DNA from 2 places in the Pseudomonas sp. VMV1 genome. Region 2 is predicted to be linked to the other one. Evidence: predicted binding sites of a transcription regulator. Region 2 holds the regulator's gene; the other holds the start of a gene.

Region 1 (7,325 bases), on a different contig from region 2:
CGAACTGGAAGGCGGCGATCTCGGCCCGGAACAACAGGGCCAGGTGATCGCCCACTTCGGCGTTCAGGTGGAGGTCGAAGATGGCGAAGGTCGGCTGCAGCGCTGCCACCTGCGCGCCAACCTGCCGACCCTCGTCACGGGCGACCAGGTGGTGTTTCGCGCCGGCATCCAGGGCAATGGCGTCATCGTCGCCCAGTTGCCGCGCCGTTCGGAGATCTGCCGGCCGGACATGCGCGGTCAGCTCAAGCCGGTGGCGGCCAACGTCGACCGCCTGGTGATCGTCTTCGCCCCGCTGCCCACGCCCCACGCCAATCTCATCGACCGCTACCTGGTGGCCGCCGAGCATGCCGGCATCCAGCCGCTGCTGCTGCTCAACAAGGCCGACCTGATCGACGAGCACAACGGCGCGGCGCTGGACGACCTGCTGGGCATCTACCGCGAGCTGGACTATCCGCTGCTGGAGGTGTCGGCCCACAACGGCCTGAGCATGGACCAGCTCAAGAGCGCCCTGGATGAGCACGTCAGTGTCTTCGTCGGCCAATCCGGCGTGGGCAAGTCGTCGCTGGTGAACGCCCTGCTGCCGGGCGTCGATACGCGCGTCGGGCCGCTGTCCGAGCTGACCAACAAGGGCACCCACACCACCACCACCGCCCGGCTCTTCCACTTCCCCGATGGCGGCGATCTGATCGATTCGCCCGGCATCCGCGAATTCGGCCTCAGCCACGTCAGCCGCGACGACGTCGAGGCTGGCTTCAAGGAATTCGGCGACTACCTGGGCCACTGCCGCTTTCGCGACTGCAAGCACGAGCGCGAACCCGGCTGCGCCCTGCTCGCCGCCCTGGAACGCGGTGATATCCATCCGCAGCGAATGGCCAGTTACCGGCATATCCTGGCCAGCCTCGAAGGCGAATCGCGCTACTGACGAAAACGCCGGGCAAGCCCGGCGTTTTTTATCGATCGACGACTATCAGCCAAAGACGCGGAAGCGCTCGGCATCGTCCATGAAGCCCTTCTCGGGGAAGTCGCCTTCGTTGGAGCCGAAGGGCATCTGGGCGCGCAGGTGCCAGGTGTCGGGCAATTGCCACTCGGCAGCGGCCAGGGCGTCAGGCAGCGGATTGTAGTGCTGCAGGCTGGCGCCGATGCCGGCATTGGCCAGGGCGGTCCACACCGAGAACTGGGCAATGCCGCTGGCCTGCTCCGACCAGATGGGGAAGTTGTCGGCATAGGCGGGATACTTGTCCTGCAGGCCGGCAACGACATGCCGATCCTCGTAGAACAGCACGGTACCGGCGCCGGCCGCGAAGCTGTTGATCTTGCCTTCGGTAGCGGCGAAGGCGTCGGCCGGCACGATCTGCCGCAGCGCCTGCATGACGAAGCCCCAGAACTTGTCGCTCTCGGCGCCGAACAGGATCACCGCCCGCGAGCTCTGCGAATTGAAGGCGGACGGCGACAGCTTGACCGCTTCCTGGATCAGCGCGGTGACCTGATCCTGGGCCAGCGGCAGGTTCTTGCCCAGCGCGTATTGGCTACGGCGGCGCTTGATGGTGTCGATAAAGGCGTTGCTCATCGGGAGGCTCCTGCAAGGGAATCGGAGATCGAGAGACCGCGCGCCAGGGCGCAAGGTGCCCGATCCAGCATGAAACCCCTGCAGCATAACGACCCATCCGCGCCGCAACGGACGAAAAAACCGAACGCTAGCAGCGAATTTTCCTATCGATCGGGGCCGCCGCTCAGGGCTTGCCCTGGATGACGCCGGCATCGAAGGCGTTGACCTGCTGCTTGAAGGCCGCGTTATTGATAGGTTGGGCCAGGTTTCCGGTGGCGGAAACGCCGCCACTGGAGACTCCGCTCCGACTGGCGGCTGGCGCTGAGCCGGCCGCGGGCTTGGGTGCCTGATTGCCCCCGGCCCGTCCTTCGATGGCCTGTTGCGCCTTCTTGGTCAGCACGATGATGTCGATGCGGCGGTTGACCGGATTGAGCGGATGGTCGCGATCGAAGGGTGCCGAAGAGGCATAGCCGACGATCCGCGCCACCTGGTCTTCCGGATAGCCGCCCGCGATCAGTGCCCGCCGCGCTGCGTTGGCCCGGCCGGCGGACAGCTCCCAGTTGCTGAAGTCGCCCTTGCCGTTGTAGCGCGCCGCATCGGTATGGCCGCTGATGCTGATCTTGTTCGGGACCTGGCGAATGGTGTCGGCCATGGCCAGCAGGATGTCCTCGAAGTAGGACTTCAGCCGCGGGCTGCCGGAGTCGAACATCGGCCGGTTGTCGGCGTCGACGATCTGGATGCGCAGGCCATCCTGGGTGATCTCCAGCAGGATCTGGTCCTTGAACTTCTGCAACTCCGGATTCTGCTCGATCTTGTTCTGCAGCTCCTGCAGCAACAGCTCCAGGCGCTCCTTCTCGACCTGCTCGGCGAGTTTTTCCGCCTGGCTCGGATCCATCTTCGCCTGGTTGGCGGCATCCTTCTGCTGCTGCGCGGCGTCGTTGGGCTGGCGCTTGTCGGACGGATCGAGCGCCTGGGTGGGGTCGGGCTCGACGCGATTGGACTCGTTGGGATCGGCACGCTCCTGCATGTCCGGATTGACCTTGTTCTGGGTCGAATCCGGTTGCGCCTGGATCTCGGGGTTCAGGGTGCGATCGGGCGCCGGGGTCGGGGTACCGCCCAGGTCGATGACATAGGGACTGGCGCTCTCGGTAAAGCCGATCGGGTCCTGGAAGTAGCCGGCGATGGCCTTCTTCTGCTCGGGGGTGGCCGAGGACATCAGCCAGAGCACCAGGAAGAACGCCATCATGGCGGTCGCGAAGTCGGCAAAGGCGATCTTCCAGGCGCCACCGTGGTGACCGGCGGCACTCTTCTTGATGCGCTTGACGATGATCGGCTGGTTGTTGTCCATCAGCTGCCCCGCATCGCCTGCTCGAGTTCACTGAAGGACGGCCGGTGCGCCGGGAACAGCACCTTGCGACCGAATTCCACGGCGACGGTGGGCGGCATGCCGCTGGCGGCGGCCACCAGGCAGGCCTTGATAGCCTCCAGCACATTGAGTTCTTCCTTGGCGTCGTGCTCCAGGCAGGTCGCCAGCGGGCCGAAGAAGCCGTAGGCCGCGAGAATGCCGAGGAAGGTACCTACCAGCGCCGCGCCCACGTGACCACCGATGGCCGCCTGGTCGCCCTCGCCAAGCATGCCCATGGTGATCACGATGCCCAGTACCGCGGCCACGATACCGAAGCCGGGCAGGCCGTCGGCGAGGCGGGACACGGCGTGGGAGGGATGTTCCAGGTCCTCCTTGATGCCCGCCAGCTCCATGTCGAACAGGCCTTCCAGCTCGTGGGGCGCCATGTTGCCGGAGGACATCAGCCGCAGGTAGTCGGCGATGTAGGCAGTCATCCGCTCGTCCTTGAGGATGTTCGGAAACTTGCTGAAGATCGGACTGGCCTTGGGATCCTCGACGTCCGCCTCGATGGACATCATGCCCTCGCGCCGGCTCTTGTTGAGGATTTCGTAGAGCAGCTTGAGCACGTCCATGTAGAAGGCGTGGGTGAAGCGATTGCCGAACATTTTCAGCGACTTCTTGAACACCTGCATGAAGGTGCTGCCGGGGTTGGCCTGCAGAAAGGCCCCCAGGGCGGCACCGCCGATGATCAGGACCTCGAGCGGCTGGATGATCGCGGCGATCTTGCCATGCGCGAGGATGTAGCCGCCGAGGACAGCCGCGAATATCACGATGATGCCGATGATTTTTGCCATGGTTGGGAATACTGTGTGCTAAGGAAAATTGAGCCGGGGATTCACCCTCACGCCCCCTTTATCGGACCCGGCGCCCCGGACTGAAGGCCTTTCATCAAATTTCGAGGCGACCGTCGTATGTCAAGCCGCCCAAACACCGTCGAAGACTGGGTCAAACATCTGGAAGGCGTGCGCCTGCCGGTGGCGACCGCCACCGCGGAGCGCCTGCGCCGCAGCCTGGCCGATGGCCGTCTGGCGCTGCATGAAATCGCCGAGCGTCTCTGCGAATCACCGCCGCTGGCGCTGGCCCTGCTGCGCGAGGCCAATCGCGGCCATGCCAGCCTTGGCGATCCCGCGGCCAGCCTCGAAGCCGTGCTCGGCCGCGTCGGCCTGGGCCCGGCGGAATACCTGATCGCTCGCCAGCCCACCCTGTCCGAGGAGCGCCTGCCGCGGCCGCTGCGGCAGCTGTGCCTGGTGAGCCAGCACGCCATGACGCTGGGAATGGGCCTGTTCGGCGTGCCCCTGGCGCGGCTGTGGCCGGACATCCGCCTGGCCGCCCTGCTCTTCCTGGCGCCGCTCTGGCCGCTGGTGACCCGCTACCCCGAACTCTTCGAGGAGTGGGAACGCCGGGTGCTGGGCGAAGGCGAACCGGCGCCGAAGGTCGAGCGCGAGCTGCTGGGCGTACCGGCGATTCGCCTGTGCCAGGCGCTGGCCCGTCACTGGCAGTTGCCCGACTGGATCGTGGAAGGCTACCGCCTGCTGGACGAGGATCGTCGCCAGTTGGTGAGGGCACTGCATATCGCCCATGACGAGGATCCCCTGCAGCACCAGCAGCGACTCGACGAGGATCCCAATCTAAGGCGCTGGCTGACCCATCCGGGCAACACCATCCTTCTCGCCAATGGTCTGGCCCTGGCGAGCCACCACGCCTGGGACGGTGCCCATACCCTGCGCTGGCAACGCTTTAGCGCCCTTTATCTCCAGCTGCCCCTGGCGCGGGTGCAGAGTCGCAGCCACGAACTCGCCGTGCAGGACGCCCGGCGCCATGCCCGGCCTGGTCTCTGGCATCCCGCCGAAGGGCTGCTCTGGCCACCGGGCGAGCGCCGCCTGCGACCAGTGCCCAAGGTACAGGTCGCAGGCGAAAGCCAGGCGCAACGCTGGCGTGGCCTCTGCGAACAACTGCTGCACACCCCCAGTGCCTTCGCCACCCTGCCGCAACTGTTCGATTGCGCCCGCCAGGCCCTGGTGGCCTGCGGTCTGCCCCGACTGCTGCTGCTGACCCCGGATCGCAATGGCCAGAAGGGCAATGTCCAGTTGCATCACGGCCTGGACGACGCCCCCGGCCTGCAACTGGATATCGCCGGCCATCCCCTGCTGGCCAAGCTGTTTGGCAGCCCCGGCCAGCTGCGCATCGACGCCGGCAATCGCACACGGTTCGCCCCGCACCTGCCGGCCGATCTGCGCCGGTTGTTCAGCAATGAGCGGCTTTGGCTGCGCAGCCTGGGCTTTGGCGAACGGGTGGTGCTGCTGGCGATCCTGGACAGCGAACTGGAGCCGGCGGACCCGCGGCGAACCGCCGCGCTGGACAAAACCTTCACCTGCATCGAGCGCGCCATCGCCACCTTTGCCAATCGTTCCAGGGTGCGACCGACCTGACGCTGGCCGGTCAACCTCGGTACACTTCACCTTTGCTACGGACCGACGGGAAATCTGTGATGCCCTTTTCCGCCCTGCCCCTGGTGATCGAGCCGGCCGATCTCGCGGCGCGCCTAGATGCGCCCGAACTCATCCTGGTGGATCTCAGCAGCGCCGCCCACTATGCCGAGGGGCATCTGCCCGGCGCGCGCCATGTCGCGCCCGCCCGCACCCAGCTGGGCACCAAGCCGGCGCCCGGCCTGCTGCCCGCCCAGGCTGACCTGGAACAGCTGTTCGGCGAACTGGGCCAGCGCCCCGAAGCCGTCTATGTGGTCTATGACGACGAAGGCGGTGGCTGGGCCGGACGTTTCATCTGGCTGCTCGACGTCATCGGGCATGGCCACTATCACTACCTCAACGGCGGTCGCCAGGGCTGGATCGCCGCCGGCCTGCCACTGAGCACCGACATGCCTGCCCCGGTCGGCAGCCCGGTCCCCCTGACCCTGCACGAGGAGCCCACCGCCAGTCGCGCCTACCTGCAGAGCCGGCTCGGCGCCGAGGACCTGGCGATCTGGGACGCCCGCGGCGCCGACGAGTATCGCGGCGAGAAGGTGCTGACCGCCCGTGGCGGGCATATCCCCGGGGCGATCAACTTCGAGTGGACCGCCGGCATGGACGCTGCGCGCCAGTTGCGCATCCGTGAGGACCTGGCCGCCGAACTGGAGCGCCTGGGCATCACTCGCGACAAGGAAGTCATCACCCACTGCCAGACCCATCACCGATCCGGCTTCACCTATCTCGCGGCCAAGGCCCTGGGCTATCCGCGTGTCAAAGCCTATGCCGGCTCCTGGGGCGAATGGGGCAACCACCCCGACACGCCCATCGAATGACTGCCAAGGACCTCTCATGAAACTGCAAGACCGACTGTTCATCCTGGCCCAACACCTGCTGCCGCACCACCTGCTGTCGCGGGTGGTCGGCGGTTTCGCCGAGTGCCGCGCGCCCTGGTTCAAGAACCTGCTGACCCGCTGGTTCGTCCGTCACTACGACGTGGACATGCGCCAGGCGCAGGTGGAAGACCCGACCGCCTACGAGAACTTCAACGCCTTCTTCACCCGTGCCCTCAAGCCCGGTGCCCGCCCGCTGCCAGCCGAGCCCGGCGTGGTGGTCAGCCCCAGCGACGGCGCCATCAGCCAGCTCGGTCGCATCGAGCATGGCCGCATCTTCCAGGCCAAGGGTCACAGCTACAGCCTGCTGGAGCTGCTAGGCGGCGACGGCCTGCGCGCCGCGCCCTTCATGGGCGGCCATTTCGCCACCATCTATCTGTCGCCCAAGGACTACCACCGGGTGCACATGCCGCTCACCGGCACCCTGAAGGAGATGGTCTATGTGCCCGGACGCATCTTCTCGGTCAATCAGCTCACCGCCGAGAACGTGCCCGAGCTGTTCGCGCGCAACGAGCGGGTGGTCTGCATCTTCGACACCGCCGTGGGCCCCATGGCGGTCATCCTGGTCGGCGCCATGATCGTCGCCAGCATCGAGACGGTCTGGGCCGGCCTGGTCACCCCGCCCAAGCGTGAACTCAAGCGTTTCGCCTACGACGAAGCGGCTCGTGCACCCATCACCCTGCGCACGGGCGACGAGTTGGGTCGCTTCAAACTGGGCTCCACCGCCATCGTGCTGTTCGGTCCGGAGGCGGTGAATTGGTCCGCTGAACTCGGCGCGCTGTCTACCGTCAACATGGGTCAACTGCTGGGGGTTCCGACCACGCCCGCCCCCTTGACCACCGTTTCCGAGCCAGGGCCTCTCGCCTAGATGCGCGGTTTATTGCCCATCGAAACAGGAGTGCGTGCGGCGAATGGATAGCAAGAGGCCACAGCTCATGTTGCGGGTACCCACGCCCGATCAGCGCAGCCTGACGTTCTGTGACGCCACGCCGGCCGGCCTCAAGCGCTGGCTGGAACAG
Region 2 (7,325 bases):
GGTGGAGCTGCTCAAGGCGCTGGGCAAGTTCTTCATCATCCTCGGCGTGTCGGTGCTGGTGCTGATGAGCGAGCGCACGGCGTTGCTGCAGATCGCCAAGCTGCCGCTGGAGCAGGCGCTGCTGCACAGCATGCAGGTGGTGGGGCATGCCACGCTGCTGCTGGCGCTGGGATTGTTGATCATCGCGGCCGTGGACGTACCCTTCCAGATCTTCAGCAATCGCAAGAAACTGATGATGACCAAGCAGGAGATCAAGGACGAATACAAGGACAGCGAGGGCAAGCCGGAGGTCAAGGGCAAGATCCGCCAGATGCAGCGGCAGATGGCGCAGCAGCGGATGATGGCCGAGGTGCCCAATGCCGATGTGGTCATCACCAACCCGACCCACTTCGCCGTGGCCCTCAAGTACGATGCGGCCAAGGGCGGGGCGCCGGTCCTGGTGGCCAAGGGCAGCGATTTCACCGCGCTGAAGATTCGCGAGATCGCCCAGGAACACCAGGTCTCGCTGCTGGAGTCACCCGGCCTGGCGCGGGCAGTGTATTACTCAACCGATGTGGATCAGGAGATTCCGGCCGGGCTCTATGTGGCCGTGGCTCAGGTCCTGGCCTATGTCTATCAGCTCAGGCAATTCCGCGCCGGACGTGGCCGCAAGCCCAAGCTGTCAGACCTGCCCATCCCGCCGGATCTGCGGCGGGACGAGGAGGGGAAGGCGCCTACTTGATGACGCCGCAGGCGACGCGGGCGCCGCCACCGCCCAGGGGCTTGGGCTGATCGGAGTAGTTGTCGCCTCCGGCATGTACCATCAGGGCATGGCCCTTGATCTCTTCGAGACGCTTGATGCGTGGCGCCAGTACCGGCTGAGTGGCCTGGCCGTCTGCGGTCACATAGAGCGCCGGCAGTTCGCCCAGGTGGCCATCGTCCGACCAGGGCGCGCTGTGCTTGCCGGTGTTGCGCGGATCAAGATGACCATCCGCGGCGCCGCCAGCGGTCAGGGTGCCATTCACCTCGGCCGGGCCGCAGTTGGGCTTGGTATGGACGTGAAAACCATGGATCCCCGGCTCCAGGCCCTTGAGGTCGGGGGTGAAGACCAGGCCATATTTCGAGCGGGTCACCTGCACGCTGCCGACGCTTTCACCCACACCGTCGGTCGTGACCTTGTTCACGGGAATCGTCAAAGATTCAGCCGCCTGGGCAGTGCCGGCCAGGCAGGTGGCCAACAGCGTCGCGGTCCAGATTTTCATCATGATGCTCCTCGGATAGGCGCGCTAGCGCAGGTCCCTAGACAGACTCGCGTCTTTCACCTGGGGTTCAGCCCGCCGCTCCACCGATCCGTAACCAGTCCTGTATCGCCTCCGGAAAACCTTGCGGATTCAAGCTGTTGGGCAGTTGGCCCGGAGCTTGCTCAGGCCCCTGCGAACAGTGCGCTGCGTCAACTTTCCGTGACGACGGCACCGGCAAGCGAGGAATGGGTGTGAAAGTCGATAAATCCCTGATGATGGGCAACATGCGCGGTCTAGCTCGCGGCAACCTGGGCGTGCCGCTGGCCGTCCTGGCGATGCTCGCCATGATGACCCTGCCGATGCCGCCGTTCCTGCTGGACGTGCTGTTCACCTTCAACATCGCCCTGTCGATCGTGGTCCTGCTGGTCAGCGTCTACGCCTTGCGGCCGCTGGACTTCGCCGTCTTCCCGACCATCCTGCTGGTGTCGACCCTGTTGCGCCTGGCGCTGAACGTGGCCTCGAGCCGCGTGGTGTTGCTGCACGGCCAGGATGGCCACGACGCCGCGGGCAAGGTCATCCAGGCCTTCGGTGAGGTGGTGGTCGGCGGCAACTACGTGGTCGGTGCGGTGGTGTTCGCCATCCTCATGATCATCAACTTCGTGGTGGTGACCAAGGGTGCCGGCCGCATCTCCGAGGTGTCGGCGCGCTTCACCCTGGATGCCATGCCCGGCAAGCAGATGGCCATCGATGCCGACCTCAACGCTGGCATCATCGACCAGAACGAAGCCAAGAAGCGCCGGACCGAAGTGGGTCAGGAAGCCGATTTCTACGGCTCCATGGACGGTGCCAGCAAGTTCGTGCGCGGTGACGCCGTCGCCGGCCTGCTGATCCTCTTCATCAACCTCATCGGCGGCATGGCCATCGGCATGGCCCAGCACAGTCTGTCGTTCGGCGACGCTGCCCGCATCTACGCCCTGCTGACCATCGGTGACGGCCTGGTGGCCCAGGTCCCGTCGCTGCTGCTGTCGGTCGCCGCGGCCATCATGGTGACCCGCGTCTCTTCCGCCGAGGACATGGGTCAGCAAGTCAATCGTCAGATGTTTGCCTCGCCCAAGGCGCTGGCGGTATCGGCCTTCATCATCATCGCCATGGGCCTGGTGCCGGGCATGCCGCACCTGCCGTTCCTTGGTCTGGGCGGTGGTGCCGCCGCCGGTGCCTGGCTGATCTACAAGCGTCAGCGCCAGGCCAAGCAGACCGCCGAAGTCGAAGCCAAGAAGCAGCAGGACCTGGCTCCCGTGCAGCGCCCGGCCGAGGCCAAGGAGCTAGGTTGGGACGACGTGACCCCGGTGGACATGGTGGGTCTGGAAGTCGGCTACCGGCTGATCCCCATGGTTGATCGCAACCAGGGTGGTCAACTGCTGGCGCGGATCAAGGGCGTGCGCAAGAAGCTGTCCCAGGACCTCGGCTTTCTTATGCCTTCGGTCCATATTCGCGACAACCTGGACCTGCTGCCCAATGCCTATCGTTTGACGTTGATGGGCGTGAGCGTGGCCGAGGCCGAGATCTATCCCGACCGCGAACTGGCGATCAACCCCGGTCAGGTCTATGGCTCCCTCAATGGCGTCGCCGCCAAGGATCCGGCATTCGGTCTGGAAGCCGTCTGGATCGACGTCACCCAGCGTGATCAGGCCCAATCCCTGGGTTACACCGTGGTGGACGCCAGTACCGTGGTCGCCACCCACCTAAACCAGATCCTCTTCAAGCATGCCCACGAGCTGATTGGTCACGAAGAAGTCCAGCAATTGCTGCAGGTGCTGGCCAAGAGTTCGCCCAAGCTGGCCGAAGAATTGGTGCCCGGCATCGTCTCCCTGTCGACCCTGCTCAAGATCCTCCAGCAGCTGCTGCAGGAGCAGGTACCGGTCCGCGACATCCGCACCATCGCCGAAGCCATCGCCAACGTCGGTCCGCGGAGTCAAGATCCCGCCGCCATCGCCGGTGCCGTACGGGTCGCGTTGTCCCGCGCAATCGTCCAGAACATCGTAGGAATGGAGCCTGAGCTGCCTGTTATCACCCTTGAGCCAAGGTTGGAACAGATGTTGCTAAGTAGTATGCAGAAGGCCGGTCAGGGCGCCGAGGACGGTATGTTCCTTGAGCCTGGCATGGCTGAAAAACTGCAGCGTTCCCTTATCGAGGCAGCGCAGCGTCAGGAAATGATGGGTAAGCCAGTGGTGCTGCTGGTAGCTGGTGCGATCCGCGGGATGATGTCCCGCTTCGCCCGGATGGCAGCGCCGAACATGAGTGTACTGGCCTACCAGGAAATTCCGGACAACAAGCAGGTCACCATCGTCGCTACCGTTGGCCAGAATGGCTGAGGTCTAGATCATGCAAGTCAAACGTTTCTTCGCTGCCGATATGCGTCAAGCCATGAAGCTGGTACGCGACGAGCTGGGCCCTGATGCCGCCATCCTCAGCAACCGCCGGGTCGCCGGCGGGGTCGAGCTGACCGCGGCGCTGGACTACCAGGCTCCGGCACCGGCTGCGCCCAACGCGGAGCTGCAGGCGGAGTTGCGCAAGACCCATGCGAAGATCGCCCAGGCCCATGCCGACCTCAGCATCCGCGCGCCGGGCGTGCCCTCGGCCGCGCCCAAGGACAAGCAGCTGCTCGGCGCCATCAGTGCTGCCGACAGTCGTCGCGAGCCGGTGATCGCCCCGCCGCGTGCCCCCCAACCGGCTGCTGCGGCAGCTGCCGCCAGCGCCGCGCCGGAAGACCGCCGCGCCCTGGAAGCCATGCGCAGCGAACTCAGTGGCCTGCGTGAACTGCTGGAAGTCCAGCTGGGCTCCATGGCCTGGACGCAGGTGCAGTCCACCCGTCCGGAGCAGGCCGGCCTCTGGCGCCGTCTGCAACGCATGGGGCTGCCGGCCGACCTGGCCCGCCACCTGCTCGACAGCGTGGCCAAGATCCAGGACCCGCGCCATGCCTGGCGCATGCTGCTGGCCAACTTCGCCCAGCTGGCCAAGACCACTGACGCCAAGATTTTGGAGGAGGGCGGCATCGTCGCCTTCGTCGGCCCGGCCGGAATGGGCAAGACCACCACCCTGGCCAAGCTCGCCGCCAACTACGTGCTCAAGTACGGTCCCCAGAGTCTGGCGCTGGTCAGCATGGACAGCTTCCGCATCGGTGCCCAGGAGCAGATCAAGACCCTGGGCCGCATCCTCGACGTACCGGTGACCCTGGTCGATCCGGGCCAGTCCCTGGCGCAGGCCCTGGCGCCCCTGGCACGCAAGCGTCTGGTGCTGATCGATACCGCGGGCATGCCCGCCAACGATCCGGCGCTCAAGGCGCAGCTCGAAGCCCTGGCGAACCGCCAGCTGAAGATTCGCAATTACCTGGTGCTGGGTGTCACCAGCCAGAGCCAGGTGCTCAAGGCGGCCTATCACAGCTATCGGCGCTGCGGTCTGAGCGGCTGCGTGCTGACCAAGCTGGACGAGGCCGCCAGCCTCGGCGAAGCCCTGGGCCTGGCCATCAGCCAGCGCCTGCCGGTGGCCTACATCGCCGATGGTCCGCGCATCCCGGACGATCTACATCAGGCCCGCAGCCACCAGCTGGTGAGCCGCGCCGTGAGCCTGCAGGCGTCCGAAGAGCCGAGCGAAGAAACCATGGCCGGCATGTTCGCCGGCCTGTATCAGAGCAATGCCCGCCGCGCCGGTTAGCGCCGACGAACGGTGGTGGTGCATCGCATGCCTGGGCACGCCAAATGCACTTGGTCTAAAGTGTGACGGATTTCAATCAAAGGTATCAGGCAATGGGTAGCATGCATCCCGTCCAAGTCATAGCGGTCACGGGCGGTAAAGGCGGTGTCGGCAAGACCAATGTGTCGGTCAACCTGGCCTTGGCCCTGGCCGATATCGGGCGGCGCGTCATGCTGCTCGACGCCGACCTGGGCCTTGCCAACATCGACGTTCTGCTCGGGCTGTCGCCCAAGCGCACCTTGGCCGACGTCATTTCCGGCGAGTGTGAGCTGCGCGACGTGCTGCTGCACGGGCCGGGCGGCATCCGCATCGTCCCGGCAGCCTCGGGCACCCAGGCGATGGTCAATCTGACGCCGGCCCAGCATGCCGGTCTGATCCAGGCCTTCAGCGACATCAGCGAGAACCTCGACGTGCTCATCGTCGATACCGCTGCCGGCATCGGCGACCAGGTGGTCAGCTTCGTCCGCGCCGCCCAGGAAGTCCTGGTCGTGGTGTGCGACGAGCCCACCTCCATCACTGATGCCTACGCCCTGATCAAGCTGCTCAATCGCGACCATGGCGTCACCCGTTTCCGGGTGTTGGCGAATATGGCGCTGACACCCCAGGAAGGCCGCAATCTCTTTGCTAAGCTGACCAAGGTGACCGACAGATTCCTGGATGTCGCCTTGCAATACGTGGGCGCCATTCCGTTCGATGAAGCGGTGCGCAAAGCGGTACAGAAACAGCGCCCCGTGTACGAAGCCTTTCCGCGTGCCAAGGCCTCACTGGCCTTTCGTGCGGTGGCTCAGAAAGTCGATGGCTGGCCGCTGCCCGCCAATCCGCGCGGCCATCTCGAGTTCTTTGTCGAGCGCCTTGTGCAACCAGCCATCGGTACCCACGCATGACAGCATCCAGCGGGCTTCGCATGTACAGCAAAACCTCGGAACGTACCCAGCAGGAGCAGCTCATCAACCGCTACGCGCCGTTGGTGAAACGCATCGCCTACCATCTCCTGGCGCGCCTGCCGGCGAGCGTACAGGTCGAAGACCTGATGCAGGCCGGCATGATCGGTCTGCTGGAGGCCTCGCGCAAATACGACGCCGGCAAGGGCGCCAGCTTCGAGACCTACGCTGGCATCCGCATCCGCGGTGCCATGCTCGATGAGGTCCGGAAGGGCGACTGGGCACCGCGCTCGGTGCACCGCAACACGCGCATGGTCACCGACGCCATTCGGGCAGTGGAAGCGCGCACTGGTCGTGACGCTAAAGATTCCGAAGTCGCGGCCGAACTTAAATTGAGTCTGGATGAGTACTACGGCATCCTTGGCGACACCATGGGGAGTCGCCTGTTCAGCTTCGACGACCTCATGGAGGGTGGTGAGCATGGGCTCGAGGAGAGCGGTTCGCATGAACTCGAGCCCGGTCGCGGTCTGGAAGACGAGCGCTTCCGCAAGGCCCTGGCCGAGGCCATCGCCAATCTTCCGGAGCGTGAACGTCTGGTGCTCTCGCTGTATTACGACGAGGAACTCAACCTCAAGGAAATCGGCGAGGTGCTGGGTGTGAGCGAGTCACGTGTCTGCCAACTTCACAGTCAATGCGCGGCACGCCTGCGGGCGCGGCTGGCGGAATGGCGTTCGCGTTAACCGGCTGGTACTCAGGCTACTACGATTGCTTAGACGCGCCTTGTGGCGTGTGTGCGGATTAGGACGGAGGTCGACTTGGACAAGAACATGAAAATCCTCATCGTGGACGATTTTTCCACGATGAGACGCATCATCAAGAATTTGCTGCGCGATCTGGGATTCACCAATACCGCCGAAGCAGACGACGGTAATACCGCACTGCCGATGCTGCAGAGCGGCAACTTCGATTTTCTCGTCACCGACTGGAACATGCCTGGCATGACCGGCATCGATCTGCTGCGCCAGGTCCGCGCCGACGCGCGCCTGAAGACCCTGCCGGTGCTGATGGTGACCGCCGAGGCCAAGCGTGAGCAGATCATCGAAGCCGCTCAGGCCGGCGTGAATGGCTATGTGGTCAAGCCTTTCACCGCCCAGGTGCTGAAAGAAAAGATCGACAAGATCTTCGAGCGGGTGAACGGCTGAAGAAAGCCGCGGGGACGTTATGGATCAGCTTGGCACCAACAGCTTCAGCGACTTCGAGTCGAATCTAAAACAGCACGCCCAAGAGCTGGTGAAATGCCTGGAAAGCGGCGATTTCACCCAGGCCGTGCATGTTATCAATGAGCTCAATCAACTGCGTGACCGGGGTCTTTACCAGGAAGTCGGCAAGCTGACCCGCGAGCTGCACAATGCCATCGTCAACTTCGAGATCGATCCGCGCGGCATGGCCGGCGAAGAGGTCTCCCAGATCAGCG

The links. The regulator FliA, encoded in region 2, starts transcription of late flagellar genes. The targets are predictions, from matches to a motif close to CTAAAGTTTNNNNNNNNNNNGCCGNTAA.
Region 1: the regulator FliA is predicted to act here: its motif matches at 3,804-3,831, upstream of motA (flagellar motor stator protein MotA).

The regions. Positions count from the first base shown of each region.
Region 1 covers NZ_JBXGSE010000008.1:101,664-108,988, forward strand. Annotated here, with positions in the region: gene rsgA (small ribosomal subunit biogenesis GTPase RsgA) at 1-922, shown strand, start outside; gene ACUCV0_RS20675 (nitroreductase family protein) at 968-1,567, opposite strand; gene ACUCV0_RS20680 (flagellar motor protein MotB) at 1,731-2,894, opposite strand; gene motA (flagellar motor stator protein MotA) at 2,894-3,745, opposite strand; gene ACUCV0_RS20690 (HDOD domain-containing protein) at 3,863-5,380, shown strand; gene ACUCV0_RS20695 (rhodanese-like domain-containing protein) at 5,437-6,249, shown strand; gene asd (archaetidylserine decarboxylase) at 6,266-7,174, shown strand; gene ACUCV0_RS20705 (molecular chaperone) at 7,218-7,325, shown strand, end outside.
Region 2 covers NZ_JBXGSE010000002.1:478,281-485,605, forward strand. Annotated here, with positions in the region: gene flhB (flagellar biosynthesis protein FlhB) at 1-721, shown strand, start outside; gene sodC (superoxide dismutase [Cu-Zn] SodC) at 714-1,241, opposite strand; gene flhA (flagellar biosynthesis protein FlhA) at 1,466-3,592, shown strand; gene flhF (flagellar biosynthesis GTPase FlhF) at 3,603-4,931, shown strand; gene fleN (flagellar synthesis regulator FleN) at 5,024-5,854, shown strand; gene fliA (RNA polymerase sigma factor FliA) at 5,851-6,591, shown strand; gene ACUCV0_RS07790 (chemotaxis response regulator CheY) at 6,679-7,053, shown strand; gene ACUCV0_RS07795 (protein phosphatase CheZ) at 7,073-7,325, shown strand, end outside.